Regions from separate parts of the Heyndrickxia sp. MSNUG genome, predicted to be linked through region 2. Evidence: predicted binding sites of a transcription regulator. Region 2 holds the regulator's gene; each other region holds the start of a gene.
The links. The regulator Rex, encoded in region 2, represses fermentation and respiration genes when NADH is low (regulators of the CRP and FNR family bind a similar motif). The targets are predictions, from matches to a motif close to TTGTGAAATATTTCACAA.

Region 1 (4,289 bases), 1.1 Mb from region 2:
TTTTTGATATCGCAGCTTATGCGGTTAAAAAAGGTGTCCGTGTTTCAATGACGCCAAGTGCAACGCCGAATGTTACGAAGGAAGCGATCGAAAAAGCCAAAGATGTAGGATTGTCACGCTGGGCATTCAGTATTGACGGTCCAAATGCTGAAGTTCATGACCATTTCAGAGGAACAGCAGGGTCATTTGATTTAACTATGGAAAGAATCAAGTACTTGCATGAACTGGAAATACCTATTCAAATTAATACCGTTATATCACGCTATAATATTGATTATTTAGATGAAATGGCAAAAATGGTTGAGGAACTGGATTGTGTTTTGTGGAGTGTGTTTTTCTTGGTGCCTACAGGGCGGGGGCAGGAAAAAGACATGATTTCACCTGTTGAGCACGAGAAGGTATTTACCTGGCTGTATGATTTAAGCAAACGAGTGAAGTTCGATATAAAAACAACAGCTGCCCAGCATTACCGCAGGGTCGTAATCCAGCAAAAAATGCGGGAAGCAAAAGACCATACAGAAGAAATCGATTATCTCACTGCATTGACCAAAGAAGGACTGACAGGTTCGATTGATGGCCTTGGCAGGGCGCCAAAAGGGGTCAATGACGGAAATGGCTTTGTATTTATCTCTCATACTGGGGACGTCTATCCTAGCGGCCTTTTGCCAGTAAAAGCTGGTAACGTCAGGGAGCAGCCGCTTGCTGAAATATACAGGGATTCCCCTGTTTTCAAGTCATTAAGGAATCCAGATGAATACAAAGGGAAATGCGGAGTATGTGAATTCAGGCATGTTTGTGGCGGATCCCGTTCACGCGCCTATGCTATGACCGGAGACTATCTGGAAAGTGAACCATTCTGCGTTTACATTCCTAAAGCCCTGAGAAAACAGAAACAAAGTTAGATAAGAGCTCCTGCGTCATGTCTAAGGAGCTTAGTCAATAGGCTGTGTTAAGGTTATTGTTGATTTTGAATCTTTGTAGCAGAAATAAGACCCATCCATTAAAAAAAACGAGTGAAGCTAGAAGCCTCACTCGTTTTCTTATTCAAATTGTAAATGAATATCAATCTATACTGCAAAACACTGCCGGACAGTTTTCACAGCCGATTTCCTGACGTAAATAGTCAACGTCGTGTACAAGGATTTTCCCTTTTTTGATTGAAATGATTTCTTCACGCTTAAGCTCATTCAGGATTCGATTCGTGCTTTCACGAGAAGTGCCGCAGAAGTTCGCCAGCTCCTGGTTTGTTAACGGAAGGTCGATGAGGATGCCATTATCTTTTTGCAAACCGTAACTGTTTGTCATACGAATCAGTGTCGAGAACAATGCACCTTTTTTTCCGTTCAGTACAAGGTCGCGGAACTTCGTTTGTGTTTTGCGGAAATGGTCGCTCATCCATTTCATGAATTCGAATGCAAGCGATGGATTCTGGAATATTTCCTTTTCAATGACATCTTTTCTGATGGCTGCAATCTTGGCATCTTCTATGATAAGGGCACTAAGAAGATATTTTGGAGCATCCGTAAATAAAGTCAATTCGCCGCAAATATCGTTTTCTCCGCAAATTCTAAGGGCGAGCTCACGGCCATCTTGTGTGACCTTACTGATTTGGACCTTACCTCCGAGAATCAAATAAAGTTCCTCTGCTTCCATGCCTTCCTGGAACAGATATGATCCCTTTTTAACTTGGATCGTCCTGTCAGCAAACTGGAGCAATTCTTTGATTTCAATCGAATGAGTTACTTTATGTGCATGTAGCATGGTCATCACCCTTTTCATTTTTTGAGAGGTAAAACTAATGTCTGGCTCACGTGTCAAAGTATTTATTGTCACAATAATAACACCGGCATAGTGTTAACTAAATACAGGAACGGTAAGTGTCAAAATGTCGTCACATTCTAGGACCTTTTTGTTCACATTTTCGAAACAAATTGCTCTAATTTTATTATATCGATTAACAAAGGCAGATAATTTACATGTTTGAAGACATCTGTGACGGTTTATTGAACATAGAAATAGGTGTGAAGTTCGTCACATCTAAAAGCTTGTGAATTTTTTACGATTTACCCATAGAAAGCTGCTATGACAATTTCAAAGCCATTAGGGAAATAAATTAGTAAGCTCAAAGGGGAGAAAAAATAATGAAAACACAAAAAGTTCAGCTTCCATTGCAAACACTCAGTCTTATAGCGGGGTTCATGGTATGGGTAATCTTATCCTCATTAATGCCATTTATAAAAGAGGATATTAAAATGTCTGCAAACCAGATTGCTATGGCGACAGCAATTCCTGTTGTTCTAGGTTCTGTATTAAGGATTCCTATTGGATACTGGACAAACAAGTATGGTGCCCGGAAATTATTCTTTATCAGCTTTACATTGCTGCTTTTCCCAGTCTATTTCATCAGTCTTGCTGATTCGTATACGGATTTGCTGATTGGCGGATTGTTTGCAGGAATCGGTGGAGCTGTTTTCTCAGTAGGTGTTACATCACTGCCAAAATATTATCCTAAAGAACGCCACGGCTTCGTCAACGGTATTTATGGAGTTGGTAACCTGGGGACTGCGATCTCAACTTTCTCAGCTCCAGTTCTCGCCTCCCAGTTCGGATGGCAGACAACGGTCAAGTTGTATTTGATCCTGGTGCTTTCCTTTGCATTGCTGAACTTCGTGCTTGGGGATAAGAAGGAACCTAAAGTAGTCACTCCTCTAGGAGAACAAATAAAGAGCGTCTATAAAAATCAAAAGCTATGGGCATTGAGCTTATTTTACTTCCTGACCTTTGGATCTTTTGTAGCCTTTACAATCTATTTGCCTAATTTCCTTGTCACCCATTTTGATCTTGAAAAAGTGGATGCTGGCCTAAGGACAGCTGGCTTTATCGCACTTGCAACATTTTTCAGGCCGATTGGAGGATGGCTGGGAGATAAATTCAATTCTTTCATCATTTTGATGTTTGTTTTTGCCGGTTTGACGATTTCAGGAATCTTGCTATCATTCATGCCATCTCTGACACTTTATACGATCGGCTGCCTGGCAGTAGCCATCTGTGCAGGAATAGGAAATGGAACAATCTTCAAGCTTGTCCCGCTCTATTTTTCCAAACAGGCAGGAATCGTGAATGGTATCGTTTCTGCAATGGGAGGATTGGGAGGCTTCTTCCCTCCGCTGATGCTCGCATTCTTGTTCAACCTGACTGGACACTATGCAATTGGATTCATGGCATTATCACAAATAGCACTGGCAAGCTTGATCATCGTATTCTGGATGTATTACCAGGACAAATTAAGCCTGGCAAAAAATATCATTGACCATACGATTGAAGGTGTCATGATCACGGATGTAAAAGGAAATATCGAACAAGTCAATCCAGCCTTCACTACGGTGACAGGCTATACCCCGGAAGAAATTATCGGGAAGAATCCGCGCATTCTTCGTTCAGGTGAGCATGAAGAGGACTTCTACAATGATATGTGGCAAGCGATCAAAGAGAATGGCTTCTGGCAGGGAGAAATCTGGAACAAGAAAAAGAATGGCACGATTTATCCTGAGTGGCTGACAATCAGTCCTGTAAAAAATGAAGCAGGAGAAATAAAGAATTTTGTCGGCATGTTCAGTGAGCTAACTGTGAAAAACAAATAATAAAGCTCGTTTAAAAACTGCATTAAATGGCTTAATGCAGTTTTTTCCATTCCCTATAAATTGACAACATCATGACAATTAAGGGTAAAAAACACTACCCAGGCAGTTTTTATGTTGTAATATATATATATAAAGAAAATCTACTATTTAAATAGAGGACTAATAATGTTAGTGTGAGAATATTAGATGAATTGCATTTGTAGCTGATACCGATCACTTATCCTACTTCTCTAATTGGAGTTGACGCATATGGTAAAAAACATAATCAAAGACCAGTTAAATAGACCACTTCGAGATTTGCGTATTTCAGTAATAGATCGCTGCAATTTCCGCTGCCAGTACTGCATGCCTGCAGAAATATTCGGGCCAGACTTTGCTTTTTTACCTAAAAGTGAGCTTTTGACTTATGAAGAAATTGAACGAGTGGCAAAATTGTTCATTGAACTTGGGGTTGAAAAAATCAGGCTTACTGGCGGAGAGCCTCTGCTTCGGAAGGATCTCCCGATTCTCGTCCAAAAACTGAATGAGATTGAGGGCCTAAAAGATATTGCCTTAACGACAAACGGAGTTCTACTGCCAAAATATGCAAAGCAGTTGAGAGCTGCTGGGCTGAAGAGAGTCAATGTCAGCCTCGACAGCTTGAAGGAT
Region 2 (4,289 bases):
TGAAGCCTTTAGATTCTTCAATTGTGATTACGCCGTCGTTGCCAACGCGCTCCATTGCTTCTGCGATCAATTGGCCAACTTCTTCGTCAGCAGCAGAGATAGAAGCTACTTGAGCGATTGAAGCTTTGCCTTCGATTGGCTTTGAAATTGCCTTTAACTCTTCAACTGCAGTTACTGCAGCTTTTTCCATACCTTTACGGATGCCCATTGGGTTAGCACCAGCAGTTACGTTCTTAAGACCTTCACGGATCATAGCTTGAGCAAGAACCGTTGCAGTAGTCGTTCCGTCACCAGCAACGTCGTTAGTCTTGCTTGCTACTTCAGCAACAAGCTTAGCACCCATGTTTTCGAAAGCATCTTCAAGTTCGATTTCTTTCGCGATTGTCACACCATCATTTGTGATAAGTGGTGAACCGAATTTCTTCTCAAGAACCACATTGCGTCCTTTAGGTCCAAGAGTAACTTTTACTGCATTTGCAAGAGCGTCAACCCCGCGAAGCATCGCGCGGCGTGCTTCTTCACTGAACAAAATGTCTTTTGCCATTGTATAAAACCCTCCTCAAATTTGTGTTATATACGTACTGTCTTTAAGCAGCTATTATTCCACTACAGCAAGAATGTCGTTTTCACGCAAGATTAGGTACTCAGTTCCCTGGTACTTTACTTCTGTACCTGCGTATTTTGAGAAGATAATGCGGTTGCCAACTTCAACTTCAAGTGCCACGCGCTCTCCGTTTTCAAGGACACGTCCAGTACCAACAGCTACGACTTTACCTTCTTGAGGTTTCTCTTTCGCTGTGTCGGGTAAAACGATACCGCTTGCAGTTTTTTCTTCAGACTCAACAAGCTCAATAATAATGCGATCACCTAATGGCTTGATCAAGTGAATCAACCTCCTCAAATTATATGTAGATTATTATTTATTAGCACTCTCCTCATTCGAGTGCTAACACAATTTATATATTAATGAATCTCCATTTTTTTTGCAAGCATGAAGTCCAATTTTTTTTATAAAATTTATATTAGGTCCCTGGGCAGGAATCCAGTGACAGCAAGGACTATTTTTCGTTCCCGTTCCACAATATTCGACGACAATTTTCTCCGAATTTTAATTTAAGCTTGTTTAAAAAAAAGCCACCTTAAAGAGTATGCGGCTTCTGCGGAAATCTAACCATTTTTTTAGCAAGCATCCTACAATTTGAACTTTCAAGCTGCTTACTAGTAAAATGGAGAGATAGCATTATGGAACTTTTATCATAATAAAACGTATATAAAGTCATTATGTTTACGAAACGGCCTAAAAGGAGTTTTCATATTGAAAAAAGAATACTGGTACATTATCATCGCCTATATTGTCATGCAGCTTTCAAGCCTGGTCGGAATTCCGCTCGTTGCCTTTGTGGGAGCTGGGATGGGCAAGAGTCTTAAGGAAATGGAAACCCTATCGATTCCTTACTGGCTAGTCATTAGCTTTACACTGACACTGATCATCGTTTTGCTTATTTTACGGAAAGAATCAAAGATGCAGGCAGATTTGCGCGGAATGGCATCGCCAGCAAGCTCGGCTGCATGGGCCGTTGCCGGTGTATTTCTGGCATTGATGGCTCAATCCTTTGCAGCAAGCATTGAAAGGCTGCTCGGAATCGAAATGGGCTCAGAAAATACTCAAGAGATCATCAACCTCATTGAGAACTTCCCGGTTGTGATTCTCGTCAGCTCGATCATCGGGCCGATTTTGGAAGAAATCGTCTTCCGTAAAATCATCTTCGGAAGCCTTTATAAGAAAATGAACTTCTTTTTTGCTGCATTGATCAGTTCAGTGATTTTCGCGCTTGCTCATATGGAGCCCGAGCATGTCATCCTTTATTCGGCCATGGGCTTTACCTTTGCATTCCTTTATGTAAAAACAAAGCGAATCATCGTTCCGATCATCGCCCATGTCACAATGAATACGTTCGTTGTCCTGCTTCAATCCGTATTCAGGGAAGATATCGAGAGAATGATAAGAGAAGCAGAAAAAATCCAAAGCTTTATTGGGGGACTTTAAGTTATGAAGCAATCGCCTTTATTTTCAGGCATTGTCTACATCTTGCTAGGCAGCTTGTTCACCTACTTCGCCATCCAGAATGTCAGCGAAACCGGATGGGGATTTTTCACTTATCTCCTCGTCATGCTCGCGACCTTCGACTTCGGTTCCGGCATCCGGATGATCCTGCTCCATCTCAAACTTAAACAAATCCAGAAAAAATAGCCTCTTCATCCGAAGAGGCTATTTTTCATATCATTCTTCTGTGTCTGTATTGGTCGGATAATGCTTTAGGAAATAAATCAATGATTGCAGTTCTACAGACAGGTCAATATGGTGAATCCTGATGGAGTCCGGTACATTCAATCGTGCAGGCGTAAAATTCAGGATTCCCTTGATATTCGCCTGGACTAATCGGTCTGTAATAGGCTGGGCTACCGCAGACGGCACGGTAAGAATGGCCACCTGAATCCCTTCCTCGACAACTTTTTTGTCCAGCTCATCCATGTGATACACAGGCACGTCACCCATAACGGTGCCTACTTTTGCCTCATCTACATCAAAGGCAATTTCGATTTTCGTATTATTATTTTTTGAGAAATTATAATTCAAAAATGCTGTTCCAAGATTTCCGACCCCGATCAGTGCCACTTTTGTAAGCTCGTCCTGATCAAGTGTCTTTCGGAAAAATGTCAGGAGATAATTCACATTGTAGCCGTACCCCTTTTTACCTAAGGCTCCAAAATAAGAAAAATCCCTTCTGATTGTCGCTGAATCCACTTTTACCGCTTCACTTAACTCTGCAGATGAAACTCTTTGTTTACCTGAAGAATGTAAGTTCAATAAGAAACGGTAATAAAGCGGCAAGCGTTTTGCGGTTGCCTGCGGTATTTTCATAGGTTCGTTCATCATTCTCCATCCTCCACCCAATCAAAATTTCTATTTAAGCTTCTCATCTCTCTTAAAATCGCCATTTTTCCCGCCGGTTTTTTCGACTAAATACGTCTTGCCGATCACCATGCCTTTGTCAACGGCCTTGCACATATCATAAACAGTCAGCGCACATGCTGAAGCTGCTGTTAACGCTTCCATTTCCACCCCTGTATTCCCTTTTGTTTTTACAGATGCGGTAATATTTAAAATATAGTCATTTCCATTTTGCTCCCATTCGAAGCTAAGGTCAATGCCTGTTAATGGAAGTGGATGACACATTGGAATGATTTCCGACGTCTTCTTGGCCGCCATGATGCCCGCTACCTGTGCAACAGCCAGCACATCCCCTTTTTTCATCTTATTTTCTGTGATTCTTATATATATATCTTCATTCACAATTATACTTGAATGGGCGATTGCCGTGCGGACCGTCTCAGATTTATCGCTGACGTCCACCATTTTTGCTCTGCCTTCTTCGTTAAAATGAGTAAATTCTGCCATGTTCATGCTCCCTTCAACCAAATGATACACTATTTTCACAAAGTTGTGTGTGAACTTTGTTGCTGAGTTCACAAATTCCTTGTCATTCCTTGTCTTTGGTGGGTTTCATATATTGCCGAGCTTATGTGAATGGGTTACACTATCTCTAAGGCAATAGAGGTGAATAATAATGATCTTATTACAAGTTAATCAGCTGACAAAATATTTCGCTGCTGATCTTATTTTATCGAATATAAAGTTTGAAATACAGACCCATGACCGTGTTGCTTTAGTTGGCCGCAACGGAGCAGGGAAATCGACCCTGCTGAAGATTATCGCCGGGCACGAGGCGCATGACAGCGGCGAAATCATCCGCCCTAAAGGGACGACGATCGGATACCTGGCACAGAATACCGGTCTCGAATCCGAAAAAAGCATCTGGGAAGAAATGCTTGGCGTTTTTAACCATCTGCATTCCATGGAAAAAGACCTGCGCCGGCTTGAGGAAAAAATGTCGGACCCTGACATACTGACAAACCAGACTGAATATGACAGAGTTCTCAAAGAATATGATCTTTTGCAGGTCCAGTTCAAGGAGCAAGGCGGTTATCAATATGAAGCCGACATCCGCTCCGTGCTCCATGGCCTGAACTTCCATTCCTTTGATTACTCTACAAAAATATCCACATTAAGCGGAGGCCAAAAAACAAGGCTTGCTCTAGCTAAGCTCCTTTTGACCCGCCCGGATATTTTAATTCTGGATGAACCGACAAACCACCTTGATATCGACACTCTTTCTTGGCTGGAAAAATACCTTCAGGGTTATGATGGCGCAATCCTTATTGTTTCC
Region 3 (4,289 bases), 1.2 Mb from region 2:
ATGTGTGCCTAAATCAATAGCAGGTTCTGCAACGTGAGCCATGCCGTTTCCCATGATGTAGCCTGGCGCTGCCATTAGAAGTACATCACCTGAATGATTGTCTTCCATGTCAGGCTTTCCTTTTTCACTCAATCGCTTTACTTCCTCGTAAGGATAACTATCAGTTTTAAAAACATGACTGTATAAATCCTTTGTATTTTCTTCTAAGGAAACAAGGGATAGACCTTCATTCCAAATGCTCGTCCACATCTCTTGCAGATGATGGGTTACGACTCTTCCTTTTACATTCCTCTCCACTTTAACTTCCTTGAAGGCATTTATGATTTCTTCTCTAACTTGCTCATACTCACTTTGTGGTACAATACCGTATTTTTCACGGGATTGGAGGTTTATATAAATGTGTGCTGCCGATCCGCTTGGAATGGCAATCGCTTTCGATTTTTTAGTGTCTACCTTACCATCAGCCGTTTCAACAAGTAAACCTTTGTCTTTTAATACTTTGTTCGGCTCAATAATAGAATGGGCGGGCTCCATCCCGTGATCGGAAACAATGAATAAGTTTTCGTTGTCCTCAAGTGATTTAGTGGTTTCCCCGACTACCTTATCTGCTACTTTGTAGGCCCACTCTATATTTTGCATATATCGCTTCGATTTTTCAGGCGTATAGCCTGGCTGTCTTGGGTCTGTCAGCAGGTACAAGTGTTCCTGGTGGTCGATTTGAGGGGCGTAGAACATCAGAAGATCCGGGTCGTATTCCTCTTTAATAAATAGAGAAACGTCTGTCACCCAATTAACAAAGCGCTCCGCTATATCCTCATATTCTTTTCTGCTGATCCACCCTTTTTCCAGTGCAATATCATCATCCTGAGCCGGAAAAACACCAAATTTATCGCGGATGGTTTGACTGAAGCCTTCCGGGCCATCAATTTCCCCGGAGGTCACGGCTGTCCTGTACAGCTTTGTTTCATTTTGCAAATCTGGGTTTCCTGAAGCAAACCTGAACCAAAAACCTGCTATTTGATTATCTTGTACTTTTAAACTAAGAGATCCCCAGTCATCACTTTTAACTCCCTTAGTATCCTTAAGCTCCTTGTTCTCTGAAAGGATAAACTGATTGTAGTTTTCCTTCTGGTCATTGGAAGAGTCGTAGGCCAATACATGAAGGGTTTGGTCTTTGCCATCCTTGACTTTAATCTGAAAAGAAGATTCCTTTAGAGGGCTATAGCTGTGAGGAGTGTTTTTCCAATTAGCAGCTTCAATGAATCTAAGTTTCTCTTCCTTGCTGGGGGACCAAGTATCCCCATAATAAACGGTATAGTCACCCTGCTTTCCAGTCTTTGGATTAGCTCCTGCAAAGGCAACTGTCGCCGTGATTTTCCCCTGCTTCTTCGCCTCAATCCACAATGGGTCAACGTCCAGTTTGCTCATAAAAGCATCCTGTTTGTTTGTTAAGGCCTTGTCAGGCTCCTGCCATACATTACTTACAATTGACGTTTTTAGCGGGGGAGCCCCAGTCGCTATGGCTGCATGGGACGGAGCAGTTAACGAGGGACTGACTGTAGTCGCATATTTTGCCATCGAACCGTTTTTCACTACTTTTTCGATATTTGGGAGTTTTCCATCCTTTATATATCTTCTAGTCAGGTCGTTTCTCATACCGTCGAAGGAAATCAAAACGACTTGGTTATCGTTTTTAGCAAGTGCTGATGACTCTATTGTATTTGTTAAAAATAAAGTCACTAAAATGAGTGCTGTAAATATTCTTGTTGTCATAATATCTCCCTTTAAAATATTTTCTCTAGTTTGTTTTACCTATTTTTTAAACTGTTGAAACTTTTTTATCATGGCTAATCCTGTAAAACTATTTTGCATACCATGATCCATCGTTTTAACTTACTGGGAAATGGGAATAAGTAAGGAGAAAGAGTATTACATATCAGCGTTCTCTCACATTTTATTGGTATTACTATTATGTATAACATTAAGTATGGGTTTGGTGGAGGTCGATTTGTGATTTTGTGAGCAATTTAACCTTAAGAGGTGAGTGTGTGTACAAAAAACAGGAACGAATGTTAATTTGGCTGGCCTTTATTGTGGCAGCAATCATGGGGCTGTCTTTCATTGGCCGTATTATTGCAGGTTAGAAAAGGAGAATGTTAAATGGGAAATGAAGAATCGGTCTTTTTCAGCCGAGTCTTAACTGAGCTGACGTTATCATTCCATATCATTTACGCAACCATAGGGGTGGGCATCCCGCTCATGATCATGATTGCTCAATGGGTCGGAATCAAAAAACAGGATGAACATTATATATTAATGGCACGGAGATGGACGCGGGGTTTCGTCATTACCGTCGCAGTAGGAGTCGTGACTGGGACGGCAATCGGGCTTCAGTTGTCTTTACTATGGCCGAACTTTATGGAGCTGGCTGGAAACGTCATAGCGCTTCCGCTTTTCATGGAAACATTCGCATTTTTCTTTGAAGCGATTTTCTTAGGAATCTATTTATATACTTGGGATCGATTTGAGAACCAGAAAAAACATTTGCTCCTTCTGATTCCTGTCGCAATAGGTGCTTCGTTTTCAGCTGTGTTCATTACGATCGTGAATGCCTTTATGAATGCGCCACAGGGCTTTGATCTTGTGAACGGTCAGCTCGTGAATATCAATCCCGTTTTAGCGATGTTCAATCCAGCCATGCCAACAAAGGTAGCTCACGTTCTGGCAACAGCCTATATGACATCGGCGTTTGTGTTAGCATCGATTGGCGCTTATCGGCTTCTTAAGGGATCTAATCATGTTTATCATAAGAAAGCTCTGTTTCTAACTTTGAAAATCGGACTTATTTTTTCAATCGCTGCTGCTATGATCGGCGATTTTTCGGGAAAATACCTGGCTGAATATCAGCCTGAAAAACTAGCTGCTGCAGAGTGGCATTTCGAAACGCATGAAGGTGCGCCATTAATGCTATATGGTGTGCTGGATGACGGTGAAGTTAAATATGCAATAAAAGTGCCATATGCACTCAGTATATTAGCTCACAGCAATCCGAAAGCAGAAGTCATTGGCCTTGATCAGTTTGAAGACGATGAAATTCCGCCGCTATATATCCATTATCTCTTCGACAGCATGGTTACGATCGGCATGTGGCTGACAGGTTTATCACTTCTCTATGTGCTGGGAGTTTGGTTTAAAATGAGTTTTATACACGCCAGATGGTTTCGCTGGCTCCTCGTCCTCGGTGGTCCGCTGTCGATTCTCGCCATCGAGCTGGGCTGGTGGTTTGCTGAAGTTGGACGCCAGCCATGGATTCTCCGCGGCATTTTGCGAACAGAAGAAGCCGCAACAACAAGCGGCCACGTAGACACCATGCTGCTCATGTTCGCTGGACTATATCTTGTTCTGGGAATCGGAAGTGGGGTCGTTCTGACTAGAATGTTCCGCAAAAATACGGTGGAACAGGAGCTCGCTGACAGGGATTTGGAGAGGGAAGGTGACATGCGATGACACTTGAGATTATCGGAATTTCGGTCCTTTGGCTCTTTCTGTTTGGCTATGTCATCGTCGCCTCGATTGACTTTGGTGCTGGTTTTTTCAATGCATACAGCTTATTCAGAGGGAAACAGCATATTCTCACGCGGATCATTCAGCGATACCTTTCTCCAGTGTGGGAAGTGACGAATGTCTTCCTTGTCTTCTTTTTCGTAGGAATTGTCGGTTTCTTTCCGAAAACGGCCTATTATTATGGAACGATTCTGCTGGTTCCAGCTAGCATTGGAGTTGTTTTGCTTGCCATCCGCGGAGCGTATTACGCTTTTACGACCTATGGAGGGCTCGAGCATAAAAGATACACCTATTTATATGGACTTTCTGGTTTGTTCATCCCAGCTTCTTTGTCCATTGTTCTGACGATTTCGGAAGGCGGCTTTGTCAGTGAGAAAGCATCAGGACTTGAACTGGATTACTGGGCATTGTTCACCAGCCCGCTGACCTGGAGTATTGTTGTTCTTAGTTTGGCTGCTGTTCTGTATATTTCAGCTGTATTTTTAACATGGTATGCAAATAAAGCTCAGGACAAACCGGCAACAGAGCTGCTTCGGAAATATGCATTAACCTGGTCTGTGCCTACGATTGTTACTGCTACAGGAATCATCATTGAGCTTAAGGGCCATAATCCTGCGCATTACAGCCGCTTAATGGACTTTTGGTGGCTGTTCGCAATCTCGTTTATCTTATTCGCAGGGACTGTTTATCTGGTAGGGAAGGGGAAGGCTTATGGAGTAGCGTTC

Region 1: a site for Rex is predicted at 2,020-2,037, ahead of AABM38_RS06675 (nitrate/nitrite transporter). Genes of this name have one in related genera too.
Region 3: a site for Rex is predicted at 2,017-2,034, ahead of AABM38_RS19520 (cytochrome ubiquinol oxidase subunit I). Genes of this name have one in related genera too.

The regions. Positions count from the first base shown of each region.
Region 1 covers NZ_CP150978.1:1,356,148-1,360,436, forward strand. The annotation lists gene AABM38_RS06665 (TIGR04053 family radical SAM/SPASM domain-containing protein) at 1-902, shown strand, start outside; gene AABM38_RS06670 (Crp/Fnr family transcriptional regulator) at 1,063-1,761, opposite strand; gene AABM38_RS06675 (nitrate/nitrite transporter) at 2,142-3,641, shown strand; gene moaA (GTP 3',8-cyclase MoaA) at 3,891-4,289, shown strand, end outside.
Region 2 covers NZ_CP150978.1:247,306-251,594, reverse strand. The annotation lists gene groL (chaperonin GroEL) at 1-544, opposite strand, end outside; gene groES (co-chaperone GroES) at 599-883, opposite strand; gene AABM38_RS01415 (lysostaphin resistance A-like protein) at 1,316-2,047, shown strand; gene AABM38_RS01410 (YdiK family protein) at 2,051-2,251, shown strand; gene AABM38_RS01405 (redox-sensing transcriptional repressor Rex) at 2,282-2,938, opposite strand; gene moaC (cyclic pyranopterin monophosphate synthase MoaC) at 2,966-3,460, opposite strand; gene AABM38_RS01395 (ABC-F family ATP-binding cassette domain-containing protein) at 3,630-4,289, shown strand, end outside.
Region 3 covers NZ_CP150978.1:3,882,610-3,886,898, reverse strand. The annotation lists gene AABM38_RS19525 (alkaline phosphatase family protein) at 1-1,773, opposite strand, end outside; gene AABM38_RS19520 (cytochrome ubiquinol oxidase subunit I) at 2,161-3,507, shown strand; gene AABM38_RS19515 (cytochrome d ubiquinol oxidase subunit II) at 3,504-4,289, shown strand, end outside.